Regions from separate parts of the Streptomyces sp. NPDC030862 genome, predicted to be linked through region 1. Evidence: riboswitches for the same ligand, from Rfam matches in the RefSeq annotation. Region 1 holds a riboswitch; the other holds the start of a gene.
The links. Region 1 has a riboswitch for cyclic di-AMP ahead of ACZ42X_RS08210 (M23 family metallopeptidase). Riboswitches for the same ligand answer to the same signal wherever they lie in the genome.
Positions count from the first base shown of each region.

Region 2: another riboswitch for cyclic di-AMP. It lies ahead of ACZ42X_RS21115 (transglycosylase SLT domain-containing protein); the one in region 1 lies ahead of ACZ42X_RS08210 (M23 family metallopeptidase).

Region 1 covers NZ_JBVIEN010000003.1:12,650-20,146, forward strand. Annotated here, with positions in the region: gene ACZ42X_RS08190 (MFS transporter) at 1-530, shown strand, start outside; gene lhgO (L-2-hydroxyglutarate oxidase) at 665-1,909, shown strand; gene trmB (tRNA (guanosine(46)-N7)-methyltransferase TrmB) at 1,995-2,783, shown strand; gene ACZ42X_RS08205 (PrsW family intramembrane metalloprotease) at 2,957-4,204, shown strand; gene ACZ42X_RS08210 (M23 family metallopeptidase) at 4,411-5,586, opposite strand; cyclic di-AMP (ydaO/yuaA leader) riboswitch at 5,598-5,733, opposite strand; gene ACZ42X_RS08215 (PP2C family protein-serine/threonine phosphatase) at 5,961-7,202, opposite strand; tRNA gene ACZ42X_RS08220 (tRNA-Met) at 7,254-7,327, opposite strand; gene ACZ42X_RS08225 (carboxymuconolactone decarboxylase family protein) at 7,438-7,497, opposite strand, start outside.
Region 2 covers NZ_JBVIEN010000007.1:385,755-393,251, reverse strand. Annotated here, with positions in the region: gene ACZ42X_RS21150 (sensor histidine kinase) at 1-258, shown strand, start outside; gene ACZ42X_RS21145 (roadblock/LC7 domain-containing protein) at 255-662, shown strand; gene ACZ42X_RS21140 (DUF742 domain-containing protein) at 659-1,024, shown strand; gene ACZ42X_RS21135 (GTP-binding protein) at 1,011-1,604, shown strand; gene ACZ42X_RS21130 (Tm-1-like ATP-binding domain-containing protein) at 1,608-2,852, opposite strand; gene ACZ42X_RS21125 (transcriptional regulator) at 3,112-3,777, shown strand; gene ACZ42X_RS21120 (nucleobase:cation symporter-2 family protein) at 3,859-5,313, opposite strand; cyclic di-AMP (ydaO/yuaA leader) riboswitch at 5,924-6,094, shown strand; gene ACZ42X_RS21115 (transglycosylase SLT domain-containing protein) at 6,099-6,869, shown strand; gene ACZ42X_RS21110 (hypothetical protein) at 6,877-7,152, opposite strand; gene ACZ42X_RS21105 (methyltransferase domain-containing protein) at 7,239-7,497, opposite strand, start outside.

The DNA.
Region 1 (7,497 bases):
CGCTGGAGCGCAACCGGGGGCTGGCGACGGCCCGGACCATGTCGTTCTTCCGGCTGGTGGAGGCGCGGGCGCACGCCAAGGCGGGCGACGCGGTGGCGGCCGGAGCCGCGCTCAAGGCGGCGGAGGGGTGGCTGGAGCGGTCGCGGGAGGGCGACGCGGACCCCACGTGGCTGGGCTTCTACTCGTACGACCGGTTCTGCGCGGACGCCGCCGAGTGCTACCGCGATCTGAAGGCGCCGCGGCAGGTGCGCCGGTTCACCGAGCAGGCCCTGTCCCGGCCCACGGAGGAGTTCGTCCGCTCGCACGGCCTGCGGCTGGTGGTGAGCGCGGTCGCCGAGCTGGAGTCGGGGAACCTGGACGCGGCGTGCGCGGCGGGCACGCGCGCGGTGGAGGTGGCCGGGCGCATATCGTCGGCCCGTACGACCGAGTACGTACGAGACCTGCTGCACCGGCTGGAGCCGTACGGCGACGAGCCGCGGGTGGTGGAGCTGCGGGAGCGGGCGCGGCCGCTGCTGATGACACCGGCGTGAGGCCCGGGCACGAGGCCCAGGCGTAAGACCCGGGCGTGAGACCCGGGCTTGAGACCCGGGCGTGACCCGCGTCCCACCGGGTTTAGCGCCATTGTCAGTGGGCCAGTGCACTATCTGGGGTGGGAGGTGGCACGGTGTCCGCGTACGGCAGTGAGGGTTCGACCCAGGTCGACAGGTTCGACCGGTTCGTCCGGTTCGACTGCGACGTGCTCGTGATCGGCGGCGGGATCGTCGGCTTGTCGACGGCGTACGCCCTCACGCGCGCCGCGCCCGGTACGCGTGTGGTGGTGCTGGAGAAGGAATCCGGCCCCGCCCGCCACCAGACCGGCCGCAACAGCGGCGTGATCCACAGCGGCATCTACTACCGCCCCGGCTCCCTCAAGGCGCGGTACGCCGTGCGCGGCGCGGCGGAGATGGTGAAGTTCTGCGCCGAGTACGGCCTGCCGTACGAGGTCACGGGCAAGCTGATCGTCGCCACCGAGCGCGACGAGCTGCCCCGGCTGCACGCGCTGGTCCAGCGGGGCCGGGAGAACGGCATCCCGGTCCGGGAGCTGGGCCCGGCGCAGATCAGCGAGTACGAGCCCCAGGTGCGGGGCCTCGCCGCCATCCACGTCGGCACGACGGGCGTGTGCGACTACGGCGCGGTGGCGGCCCAGCTGGCGGAGTCCTCCGGCGCGGACGTCCGGTACGGCGCGGAGGTGACCGCCGTCGACCGGCGCCCCTGGGGCGTCGCCGTCCGTACGGCCGCCGGGGACGTCGTCCGCGCGCGGGCCATGGTCAACTGCGCGGGCCTGCACTGCGACCGGGTCGCGCGCCTGGCGGGCGACGAGCCGGGCGTGCGGATCGTCCCGTTCCGCGGCGAGTACTACGAACTGGTCCGACCGGAGCTGGTGCGCGGCCTGGTGTACCCGGTGCCCGACCCCGCCTTCCCGTTCCTCGGGGTGCACCTGACCCGGGGCATCGACGGCGGCGTCCACGTCGGGCCGAACGCCGTGCCCGCGCTGGCCCGCGAGGGGTACGGCTGGACCACCGTCCGCCCGCGCGACCTGGCCGGGACGCTGACGTGGCCCGGCTCCTGGCACATCGCCCGCCGCCACTGGCGGTACGGCGCCGGCGAGCTGCGCCGGTCCGCGTCGAAGCGCGCCTTCACGGAGGCGGTGCGGCGCCTGCTGCCCGCGATCGGCCCCGGCGACCTGCGCCGCACCCCGGCAGGCGTCCGGGCGCAGGCGGTCCTGCGCGACGGCACGCTCGTCGACGACTTCCTGATCCACGAGGCGCCCCGCACGGTCCACGTGCTGAACGCCCCGTCGCCGGCGGCGACGGCGTCCCTCCCGATCGGCCGGGAGGTGGCGCGGCGCGCACTGGCGCAGCTGGGGTAGCCCGTCTGCGGAGCGGCCGCGGGGGCGTCCCGGGGCCCTTCGGCCCTGCCGTCCCGGTGGGCGGGGGCCGTAGAATCGGGGCATTGTGTCTGAGATCCGTGAAACCGCCGCGCCCCTCCGGCCCAAGGGTGAACCCCGCTTCCCCGAGGGCCCCGCGCCCGATCCCGCCGGGTCGCACTTCGAGCGGCGGATCCGCAGCTTCCAGCCCCGGCGCAGCCGCGTCACGCCCGGGCAGGCCGACGCACTGCGCCGGCTGTGGGGCCGGTGGGGGCTGGACATCGACGGCCGGCGGGTGCTCGACCTGGACGAGCTGTTCGACGGGCTGCCGGCCGTGCTGGAGATCGGCTTCGGTATGGGCGAGGCCACCGCGCGGATGGCCGCCGACGACCCGACGACCGGCATCCTCGCGGTCGACGTGCACACCCCCGGCCAGGGCAACCTGCTCGCCCTCGCGGACCGGGCCGGCCTCACCAACGTACGCGTGGCCAACGGCGACGCGATCATCCTGCTGCGCGAGATGCTGGCGCCCGACGCCCTCGACGGCGTACGCGTGTACTTCCCGGACCCCTGGCCCAAGAAGCGGCACCACAAGCGGCGGCTGATCCAGCCCGAGTTCCTGACGCTCGCCGCGTCCCGCATGAAGCCCGGGGCCGTACTGCACTGCGCGACGGACTGGGAGCCGTACGCCGAGCAGATGCTCGACGTGCTGAGCGCCCACCCGGACTTCGAGAACACCCAGGCCGACGGCGGCTACGCGCCCCGGCCCGCCTTCCGGCCGCTGACCCGGTTCGAGGGGCAGGGGCTGGACAAGGGGCACGTGGTGCACGACCTGCTGTTCCGGCGGCGGGCGGAGCGCGCGGACTCACAGCCGTAACCAAAGCGTCGCGGGCTGTCAGTGGTCGTCGTTAGGGTCGTTGTGTGACCCACTCGTTCCCGCAACCCGCAGCGCAGGCAGCGCAACCGGCACAAGCGGCGCATCCGGCGTACCCGGGACAGCCGGCCCAGCCGGCCGTCCCGGCGTACGACCCCGAGCCGTCGTTCGAGGCCGTGCCCGAGCGCGCCCGCTGGCGCTACAAACCGCGGCGCCTGTGGCGCAGCCGGGTGGTGCGGCTCGGCTCGGTGTTCACCGTGCTCGCGTTGTGCGGGCTGGTGATCCTGGCGCTGGTGCGGGAGCAGACCGGCACGGAGGGCTTCCTGGTGGGGCTGGGGCTCGCCCTGCTGCCCGTGCCGCTGCTCCTGGCGGCGTTCCGGTGGCTGGACCGGGTGGAACCGGCCCCCTGGCGGAACATGATCTTCGCCTTCTCCTGGGGCGCCTTCGCCGCCGCGCTCGTCGCGATCATCGCGAACACCTTCGCGCACCGCTGGATAGCCACCGCCACCGCCGATCCGACGGCCGCGGACACGATCGGCGCGACGGTCATAGCGCCCGTGGTGGAGGAGACCGCGAAGGCCGTCGCCGTGCTGCTGCTGTTCCTCTTCCGCAGACGGGAGTTCACGGGCGTCGTCGACGGCGTCGTGACGGCGGGTTTCACGGCGACCGGCTTCGCCTTCACCGAGAACATCCTGTACCTGGGGAACGCCTTCGGGGAGGACCAGCAGCTCGGGGCGACCGGCTTCGCCTCGGTCACGGCCGCGACCTTCTTCGTACGGGTCGTGATGTCGCCCTTCGCGCACCCGCTGTTCACGGTCTTCACCGGCCTGGGCTTCGGCATCGCCGCCGTCAGCGCGCGCCGCAAGCGCGTACGCCGCATCGCGCTGCCCCTGCTCGGGCTCCTGCTGGCGATGGGCATGCACGCGATGTGGAACGGCTCGGTGTCGTTCTTCGGCCCCTGGGGGTTCTACGCGGTCTACGCGGCGTTCATGCTGCCCGCCTTCGGGCTGATGACCTGGCTGGTGATCTGGACCCGCCAGCGCGAGCTGCGCACCATATCCGGCGAGCTGCCCGCGTACGCGGCGGCCGGCTGGCTCTCGCCCACCGAGCCGCTGGCGCTGGCCTCGATGCGGGCGCGCGGCCTGGCCCGCGGGTACGCGGCCCGCTCCTTCGGTCCGGCGGCGGCACGGGCGGTCGGGGAGTACGAGGCGTTCGCGACGACGCTGGCGTTCCTGCGCCACCGGGCCCGCAGGGGTGCGGCGGACCCGGACTTCGTGGCGCGGGAGCAGGAGCTGCTGCACCACCTGTGGCAGCGCAAGGCGGTGGCGGGCCCGGCCCTGACGTACGCGGCGCGCGCGACGGGCCGGGTGTGGGCGCCGCCTCCGCACCGGGACTACGACGGCTACAACCCGTACCGGGCCTGAGCGGCGTTACGCGGACGCGGCGGACGGAACAGGGAGACCGGCGGCCCTGGCGTCGGGGGGTGGAACGCCAGGGCCACCGGAGTGCCGGGGCGGCCGGGCCTCAGGGGGCCGGGCCGCGGACTGCCGGGCCTCAGGGGGCCGGGCTGCAGAGGCCGGGCAGGGGCCGGAGCCGCGGACTGCCGGGCTTCAGGCGGGCGGGCCAGGCCTCAGACCGTCAGGCCCTTGCCGCGCAGCCAGGCCAGCGGGTCCACGCCGGCGCCGCCCGCCGTGTGGACCTCCAGGTGCAGGTGCGGCCCGGTCACGTTGCCGGTCGCGCCGACGCGCCCGATGGTCTCGCCCGTGCCGACCTTCTGCCCGGCGCCGACCGTCATCGAGGAGAGGTGGCAGTACCAGACCTCGGTGCCGTCCTCCAGCTCCAGGACGATCCGGTAGCCGTACGAGCCGGACCAGCCGGCCGACTTGATGGTGCCGCCGTGCACGGCCTTGGCCGGGGTGCCGGTGGGAGCCGCGAGGTCGAGGCCGGTGTGGTAGCCGGAGGACCACATGTTGCCGGCCTGGCCGTAGGTGGAGGTGATCGTGTACGAGGAGGTCGGCAGCGCATAGCTGCCGGCGAGCTTGGCCAGGCGCTCGGCCTCCGCCTTGGCCGCGGCGGCCTCCTCGGCCGCCTCGGCCTTCGCCGCCGCCTCCGCCTTGGCCTTCGCCTCGGCGGCGGCCTCCTTCTCGGCGGCGGTCTGCTGGGCCTTGGCCGCGGCGGCCGCCTGCTCGGCGGCCTCCTTCTCGGCCGCGAGCTTCGCCGCCGCGTCCGCGGACGCCTGCTGGTGCTCGGCCTGCTGGAGGATGCGGGCCCGCAGGGCCTCGCCCGCGCTCGCACCGCTCTCGGCGCGGTCCCCGGCGGACCTTTCGGCGGCGGAGGACCCGGCGGTCAGCGGCGCGGCGGCCGGCTGGGCGTCGGCGGAGGCGACGGAGCCGTCGGACCCGTCCGCACCGTCATCGGCGCCGTCGTCGGAGAGCAGGGCGCCGATGCCCGGCATGGACTCGGCGTCCGGGAGGCTGTCGGCTATCGCACCGGGCAGGTCGGGCAGGGATATGGAGACCGGCGGCTTGTCCTGCGCGGTGGCCATTCCGCCCGCGCCGACGGCCGCGATGACGCCCACGCCCAGGACGGTGGAGCTACGGGCCAGCCCGCCGCGCTGCTTGACCACGCGATGGCGGCCGCGGACGGGGCGGACGGTGTCCTCGGTGGGGTTCCACTCCTCCCACTGACCCTGACTCTCAGCGGGGGAACCGGAACCGGGGCCCGGACCGAAGGCATCGACGAAATGAGGGGCCGGGGAGGCCGATGGAGCAGACGGCGCTTCGGGGGCAGGCCTGTTGGACGCCACGGGGGCGCACTCCTTTCCTTCCTTCTCGCCTACCGGGTTAGCTGACGGGTTCGGAGCAGGAAGGTCTCCTTCAGGCCGCGATGCGGCCCGATTCACCCCAAGGTGGTGGTTCCCCGGTTCCCTTGCGGAATTCGGCGCGCGCGCACGGTGCCGTCGCTCTTGCGTCGGCTGGGACGACCGCGCTGCGTTATCGAACGTTAATAGACGCGGGGCCGTGTTTCCAAGCTGTTCCTACTGATCATTAACTACTTAGCCTCTGGCATACCGCCCTACAAACGGGCAATAGCAGCCAAGTTGACTGCCCCTCACACCCCGTGGGCCTCACCACACTTCCTGACGGTTCGTCAATTGTTATGCGGAGCGCTCCACGCCGATCACCCTCCGTGCGGGACCGTCCTGACCCGCTGCCCCTGGGGCTTGTTCACCGCGAGCAGCGCGAGGTCGTCGGTCGTCCCCCCGCCCCCCGTATGCCGCCGTACGTCCTCCACCAGGGTGTCCAGCAGCTCCCCCGGCCCCGCGAAGCTCCGCCCCGCCAGCCACTCCGCCGGTTCGTAGAAGGCCCCGCCCGCGTCCCGCGCCTCGGAGAGCCCGTCCGTGTAGAAGAGCAGCGTCGCCCCGGGCGGGAACGGCACCTCGTCCGCGCGGTCGGGCCACGGCCCCAGGTCCACCATCCCGAGCGGCAGCGCGGGCTCGGTCGGCTCCAGCCGCGCCAGGCCCCCGTCGGCGTACAGCATCAGCGGCTCCGGGTGGCCGCGGTTGACCAGCCGCACCACCGCGTCGCCGCGCGCCACCTCCGCCAGGACGGCGGTGGTGAAGCCCTCGAAGGCGTCGAGCCCGTCACGCCGGGTCCCCTCCCGCGCCAGCGCCCGCTCCAGCCGCTGCGACACCCCCTCCAGCGAGCTCTCCTGCTCGGCCGCCTCCCGGAACGCCCCGAGCACGACCGCCACCGCCTCGACCGCGCCCATCCCCTTCCCCCGTACGTCCCCGACCACCAGCCGCACCCCGTAGGGCGTGTCCTGCACGGCGTAGAGGTCGCCCCCGATGAACGCGTCCGCCTGCGCCGCCTCGTACCGCGCCGCCACCCGCAGGCCACCGATCCGCTCGGCCGGCGTCGGCAGCACGGCGCGCTGGGCGGACTCGGCGATGCCGCGGGCGGAGGCGAGCCGCTCACCGCTGCGCCGCACGACCCGGTTGATCATCAGCGCGAACGCCGAGACCGTGGCCAGGGTGACGAGCTCGGTGACGGACGGGGCCTCGTCCAGGGTGCCGCTGTGGAGGCGCAGCCCGGCCAGCGCCAGAAGGGCGGCGGTCCCGGCCACCAGCGTGATCCGCGCGGTGAAGAACGGCGCGGCGACGAGCGGGGCGGCGGTGAACAGCGGCACGGCCGTGAACCGGGGCGGCGTCAGCAGGTCGAACACCACGCCGCCGACGATCATCAGGACGGGCACCACCCGGAGGAAGCGGCGCACCTTCGCGCGTCGCGCGCTCCGACCCCAGGTCCTGTCGCCGTTGTCACCCACGGTTACGGACGGTAGGCGGGCCCCGCGCACACCGTCCGGAGCCGCGCCGCACGACGCCCCGCCATCGGCCGACCGGGCGACCAGGGCGTACGACATGCGCATACGACGAAGGCCCGGTGCCTTGCGGCACCGGGCCTTCGCCTTCAGTAGCGGGGACAGGATTTGAACCTGCGACCTCTGGGTTATGAGCCCAGCGAGCTACCGAGCTGCTCCACCCCGCGTCGGTGAACACCACCTTACGCCATGCGGAGCAAGATCATCTCCATTTACGCGACCGGCCTCCCGCGACCGGTCTCACGCGACGTCCCGAGTGACGGCCTGAGCGACGGCCTCACGCACCCGGCACCTTCGCGGTGCTGATCGCGATGCGGTTCCAGGTGTTGATGGTGAA
Region 2 (7,497 bases), on a different contig from region 1:
TCCCAGGGCTCGTCCCGGGGCGCGTCCCAGGACCCGCCGCGGGACAGCGTGCCGGCGCCGCGGCAGGGCGGCACCCGGCCCCCGCTGCCCGAGCGCGTCCCCCAGACGCACATGGCGCGGCAGCTGCTCGAACCGCGCGCACCCGAAGCAACGGTCGCCCCCGACACGGCGACCCCCGAGGAAGTGGCCGACGCCTGGTCGGACTACGAACACGGAACCCAGCAAGTCGAACAAGAGCTCCGACGGGATCAGCCATGACGACGGCATCGAACGACATGATCTACAGCGTCCTGGACAACAACCTGAGCCGGATCGCCGGCATCCAGGGCGCCGTGCTCCTCTCCAACGACGGCATCAAACTCAGCGCCTACCTGCTGGACCGGCCCCAGGCCGAGCGCGTCGCCGCGGCGTCCTCCGGCATCGCCGCCACGATGAAGGCGATATCCCGGGAGATCGACGGCGGCCGGGTCATCCGCCAGCTGGTCGAGATGGACGACCGGTACCTGTGCATCGTCGGGTGCGGCGAGGGCAGCACCCTCATCGTCGTGACCTCCCGCAAGGCGCGACTGGGCGAGCTGGGCGGTGAGGCGGTGCGTACCGCGCAGGCGCTCGGGGAGTGGCTGGGCACACCGGAACGCACCCAGGCGCCCACATCGTCATGACGGACGAGCCGCAGGACGCGGGCCGCCGGCGGACGCGGCTGTACGCCCTCACCGACGGCCGTACGGCCGCTCCGCACACCGCCCTGACCATGGACACCACCATCACGGCGGCGGTCGCCGCGGACGCCCGGAGCGGCCTGCCCACGGAGTGGCAGGCCGTCCTGGCGATGTGCCCGCCGCCGAACGGTCTGGCGGTCGCGGAGATCGCCGCCCGGCTGCACATGCGCCTGACTCCGACGACGCTGCTCCTCGGGGAACTCGCGGACCGCGGGCTGGTCCACCACCGGCCGCCCCTGGAGGAGTCCGAGACCACCAACACCCGCCTGCTCATGAGAATCAGGGACAACCTTGCCCGTATCTGACTCCTCCTCCCCGGACTCGTTCCCGGAAGCGGCCCCCGTCAAGATCCTCATCGCCGGGGGCTTCGGCGTGGGCAAGACGACCCTGGTCGAGACGGTCTCCGAGATCGAGCCGCTGCGCACCGAGGAGCGGCTGACGGCCGCGGGGGTCGGCGTCGACGACCTCGCGGGCGTCGAGTCGAAGGCCGTGACGACCGTGGCGATGGACTTCGGCCGGATCACGCTCACCGACGCCGGTGTCGTCCTCTACCTCTTCGGTACGCCGGGCCAGGAGCGCTTCTGGTTCATGTGGGACGACCTGCTGAACGGCGCGCTCGGCGCGGTCGTCCTCGTCGACACCCGGCGCCTGGAGCGCAGTTTCGCGGCCGTCGACTTCTTCGAGAGCCGCGGGCTGCCCTTCGTGGTCGGCGCGAACTGCTTCCACGGCGAACAGCCGTACACCGCCGAGGAGATCAAGGCGGCGCTGCGGCTGCGCGACCCCGGCACCCCCGTCCTCCTGCTGGACGCGCGGCGCCGGGGCGACGTGCGCGAGACGCTGCTCTCGCTCATGGACCTGCTCATCGCCAAATCGGAGCTGGTCTGAGGTTCACCGGCCGCCGATCATCCGGTGCAGCAGCTCGGAGGCGGCGCGGCCGAACGACGGGTCGTTGAGGTGCGTGTCCATCTCGACGACCTCGACCGCGCTGCCCCGCACGCCGTCCCGCAGGGCGTCGAAGAGCGCCTTGTCGGCGGCCGGGTCGTGGTACGGCCCGCCCGGCGCACCCAGCGTGGACAGCCCGCGCAGCGGCAGGCACAGGGCGGTCGGGCCGGTGGCGGCCCGCAGTTTGGCCGCGACGCGGCGGCCCAGTTCGGCGCACTCCTCCTCCGTCGTCCGCACCACCGTGATGGACGGGTTGTGTACGTGGACGTGCCGGTCGCGCATCCGCGCCGGGACGGTGTCCACGGGGCCGAACTTCACCATGTCGAGCGCGCCCGGGCTCACCACCTGCGGCACGCCGGCCCCCCCGGCGGCGGCGAGCCGGTCCGGCCCGGCGGTGAGGATGCCGCCGCACAGGTCGTCGGCGAGCTCGCAGACCGTCAGGTCCAGGACGCCGGCGAACAGCCGCTGCCCGGCCAGCGCTTCGAGGGTGCGGCCACCGGCGCCGCTGGCGTGGAACACGAGGACCTCGTAGCCGAGCTCCGTCATCCGCTCGCGGGCCGCGTCGACGCCCGGGGTGGTCACCCCCGCCATGCTCGCCGCGACCAGCGGCGCGCCGCCGTCCGCGCCCCACTCGGCGGGGACCAGCGCCCGGGAGGCCGCCGCGAAGCCCTCGGCCATGCCGGCGACCGCGTCGGCGGCGTTCGCGAGGATCGGGGCCGAGACCCGGTTCACCCCGGCGATGTCGACCACGCTGTACATCATGGTGATGTCGCTGGAGCCGACGTACGGCGAGACATCGCCCGCCGCCATCGAGGAGACCATCACCTTCGGCACCCCGAGCGGCAGGGCGCGCATCGCGCGGGTGGCGATGGAGGTGCCGCCGCTGCCGCCAATGGCCAGCACGCCGTGCAGCCGCCCCTCGCGGTGGAGCCGCAGGACGGTCGCCTCGGCGCCCTTGGCCATCGCCGTCACGGCCGCGCCGCGGTCGCCCCGGGCTCGGAGCGCCTCCAGGTCCACGCCGGCGGCCCGGGCCACCTCGGCGCGCTCCACGTCGGCGGGTATCCGCGGAGACCCGGCCACCCCCGTGTCGACGACCAGGACGTCGACGCCCCGCCGTAGCAGCCGCTCGCGCAGCCATCCGTACTCCAGCCCTTTGGTGTCCAGGGTCCCCACCAGTACGACCATCGTCATGACCGTACTTTCCAGCCGGGGAACCCCTGGCGGCAAGACCGCCCGCACCGTCGCCGTCCGACTACCGACCGGAAACGTTCGACCATCGAACGAAAGCCTACAAAGCCATATCGCCTTGCGATCTAAGGGAAGTTGACGCTTCCTACCACTGGAGCATCTGTTAGCCTGCCCGCTCCTGGATGTTCATCCACTCCCTTAGGTGTCCTTCGTGTACAGCACTCCCTTCTCCCCCCGAGAGGCCAGAGCGGCGCGAGCCCGGATGGGCCTGACGACCGCACAGGTGGCCCAGTCCATGGCGGCGTGCGGTGTTCCCGTCCACCCGGACCTGGTCGCCGCCTGGGAACAGGGCTCCCATCTCCCCTCGGAAACCCACCTCTTCGCCCTCGCCGACGTGCTGTGGTGTCCCGCCACCGCACTCATGGGAATCGAGCCGCGCACGCTGGCGGAACACCGGCTGGCCCGGCAGCTGAGCGTGGAGCGGCTGGCGGACCGGATCGGCATGGATCCCGCCGCGTACCGGGCGGCGGAGGCGGCGCACCGCTGGGACGGCGACATCCGGCAGACCAGGGCCCTGGTGGAGGCCCTGGGGCTGTCCCTGCGCGGGCTGGTGAGCATCATGGGCCGCGACGAGGAGCTGGCCGGGCTCCTGCGTACGGCCATCGAGGGACGCTGGAAGGTGTACGTGACGCCCGTCGCGGAGATGGTCGTCGTGGACGAGACCTCGGTGGGCGACGCCCTGCGCACGATGCACACGGAGTTCGCGGGGTTCGCCGAGCGGTACATGGGCCACCTGATGGCGCGCAACGACGACTCCCGGCTGAAGGAGGTCGCCGCGGAGCGCTCGGCGTTCCTGCACCGGCTCGTGGACCACTTCTGGGAGCTGATCGGCGAGGTGGGCGACGAGCCGCCGCCGCGCGGCTTCTGAGGCGCACGAGGCGCGGACGGCCGACGGCCCCCGGATGTCCGGGGGCCGTCGGCCGTCCTGCTCTGCTGCCGCGGGAAGGACTCAGCGCCACCCGGCGCCGGCGCCCGGGGCGTACGGGGCGGGCTCTGCGGGCGGGGAGGGCGAGGCGGGCGGGGTCTCGTCCTCGTAGTCCTCCCAGTCGATCTCCATCGCCTTGCGCCGCGTGAACGCGTTGAAGAACAGGTTCAGCACGAGGGCGGTGAGACCGCCCAGCGTGATGCCGCTGTCCAGCACCGCCCGTACGTCGTCCGGCATGCGCTCGAAGAACGGCTTGACCGTCGTGGGCAGCATGGCCGCGCCGAGGCTCACCGCCAGGATGATGGCGTTGCGCTCCTCGCGCAGGTCCACCTTGGCGAGGATCTGGATGCCGACCGCCGCGACCATGCCGAACATCGAGATCGCCGCGCCGCCGAGCACGGGGTGCGGGATCGCGGCGACCAGGCTGCCGGCCTTCGGCAGGAGCCCCAGCAGGATCATGAAGACACCGGCGGCCACCACCACGAAGCGGCTCACCACCTTGGACATGCGGACGAGTCCGATGTTCTCCGCGAATGCCACATAAGGGAAGGAGTTGAATATTCCGCCCAGCATCGTGGAGACGCCGTCGGCCCGCAGCGCGCGCGTGACGGTGTCGCTGTCGACCTTCTTCCGGGAGATCTCGCCGATGGCGTACACGTCGCCGGTCGTCTCCACCATCGTGATCAGCATGACGACGACCATGGCGATGATGGGCAGCAGCTCGAACTGCGGCATGCCGTAGTGGAAGGGCGTGGTGACGCCGAACCAGCCGGCGTCCGCCACCGCGTCGAAGTGCGCGTCCCCGAGGAGCCAGGCGACGGCCGTGCCCACGACGAGCCCGATGAGCACGGCGAGGCTGCTGAGGAACGGCTTGCCGAGCCGGACCACGACCAGGATCAGGAGCAGGGTGCCGAGCGCGTAGGCGAGGTTCTTCCCGGAGCCGTACGCGGGGTCGCCGATGAGGTGGGCGCCGCCGGCGGCGTTCTGGAGGCCCACCGGGATCAGCGTGATGCCGATGATGGTGAGGATCGTGCCGATGACAACGGGCGGGAAGTACTTCACCAGCCGGCCGACGAACGGTGCGAAGAGGAACGTGGCGATGCCGGCCGTGATGACCGCGCCGTAGACGACCAGCAGACCGGCGGTGCCACCGCCCGCGCCTATGCCGATCGCGACCATGGGCGAGACGGCGGTGAAGGTCACGCCCTGCACCAGGGGCAGGCGCGCACCGATCCGCCAGACGCCGAGCGCCTGGATGATCGTGGCGATGCCACAGGTGAGCAGGTCCGCGTTGACCAGGTGGACCAGCTGCTCGTCGGAGAGCCCGAGGGCGTTGCCGAGGAGTACGGGGACGATGACGGCCGCCGCGTAGAACGCGAGGATGTGCTGGAAGCCGTAGAGCGTGAGCTGCGGGAGGGGGAGCAGTTCGTCGACGGGATGCGTCTGCGTCCCGGAGTGCCGTCGGGAGACTCGTGCCATCTCTGCCTTGCCTTACAAGAGGTAGGTGAATGAGAGGAGCCGACGCCTCGGAGCCCGGAATGTGTCAGGACGAGGCCTCGCCGGCCCGTACGGAGCCGACGTCTGGCGGAGTTGCCGACACCACGTCGCCCTGCACTGAGATGTGCGTCCTGGTTGGAGGACTTTCCTTCGATCGGCATGGCGAAGCCGCCTTGCGCATGAGATCCGCAGGTGGAGCCGATCGGGGCGCTCACCTTAGTTGACGTCGGACGTTCCTCGCGAGTAACCGGCACGACACTCACCGCTCCCCCACCTCACAAGACGCACCTTTCGCCCGAATATCTCTGGTTTCACAGATGTTCGTCCGGCTCGCCGCGGTTCTCCGATAAGGCGACTCCGAGGGCGTTTTGCTCGCGCCGTGACATGACTCACCTCCCGTCATTCGGGGTGCGCGTCCTCCGCACCGCATTTCCCCTGCTGGGACAGGGAATTGACTTTCCGGCAGAACTCCCTTCATGGCGTTTCCGTAATCGCGCGTGCGCTCTTCACGACTTGTTCCGGCCCGAGGCTCTCGCTTACCGTCACCGCAATCCGGTCGGACCGCCGAATCCTGCCGCCGTCCGGAAACCGCACCCACCCACCACCGACGTACGGCAGGAGCGGGGGAACCAGGTAAGCCGCCGGTCCGTGTATACGGAACGGCTTGGGGTGAAGTCATGTGCGCACGCGGTCGCGTGCGGATACGACCGGGCATCTCCAGCCCGAACCCGACAGCTCACCTCGCAGGCGACGGAGAGGAATCCGCCATGCCCGCACAGGGTAAGCACCGCCGCCCCAAGAACAATCCGCTCGCCCGCCGAGTCGCCGCCGCGGGCACGGGCGGCGCCGCACTCGCCCTTCCCCTCTTCGGCGCGACCGCGGCCGAGGCGGCACCGAACGCGGTGCCGAACGCGGTGCCGAACACCGCGCCTTCCGCGGCCGTGGAAAAGGCCCCGGCGAAACCCGCCACGTATACCGTGGTCGCGGGTGACACCCTTTCCGAGATCGCGCAGGACCGTGGCGTCAGCGGTGGCTGGAAGAAGCTGTACGAGGACAACAAGTCGGTGGTCGGCGACAACCCGTCGCTCATTCGCCCCGGCATGAAGCTCACCATCGGCGCCAAGGCCAAGGCCAAGGCTGCGCCCGCCGCGCCCGCCGCCGCCGAGCGGGCCAGCCGCTCCACCGTGCGGCCGGCGCTCGCGAAGCCCGCGACCTACGCGAACAACCTCGACGGCTGGATCAAGGAAGCGCTCGCCATCATGGCCGAGCGCGGCATCCCCGGCTCGTACGACGGGATCCACCGCAACATCATGCGCGAGTCCTCGGGCAACCCGCTGGCCATCAACAACTGGGACTCCAACGCCGCCGCGGGCACCCCGTCCAAGGGCCTGCTCCAGGTCATCGACCCGACGTTCCGGGCGTACCACGTGCCCGGCACGTCGACCGACCCGTACGACCCGGTCGCCAACATCACCGCGGCCTGCAACTACGCGGCCGACCGGTACGGGTCGATCGACAACGTCTTCGGCGCCTACTGACGGGCGCCTACTGACGGGGGACGGTCGCCCCGCCGCCGGACCGTACGGCTTCCACGACGGCGTCGTGCAGCACGCGGCTGGCCTCCTCCGACGAGCACGGCACGGGGCTTCCGCTCATCGGGAACCAGTCGGAGGCCCCGCTGTGCTGCACGGCCACCCGCGCCTCGCCGTCGACCCAGGTCGTGTGCACGTCGAGTTCCCCGGTGATGACACCGACCGTGTCGGTGCTCACGCCACCGCGTCCGGCGTAGACCCGGACCGTCGTCCACGATGCCCATGTCACGTTCCCATGCTGACCCCGCTCCGCCGGTCGCGCGACCGGCGGGGCGGGGCGGTTGCGTGAAGGAGCCGTGACGCTACCGCGCGTGGTCAGCGCACGGCCACGAGGACATGGTTGTTGCCGAACTGCCAGACGGCTCCCGCCTCCTCGAAACCGGCCTCGCGCAGCAGGGCGAGGTGCCCGGAGAGGGTCAGGTCGTTGCCCTCGCAGCGCGGGTGCCGGTGGTGGCGGTGGGCGGAGAACAGGGCGGCCAGCTCCGGGTCCGCGGCGACCCCGGACCACCAGGTCTCCCAGTCCTCGTCCGCGACGGCCGGTTCCCGCTCGGCCCGGCGCCGCCCGATGTGCAGG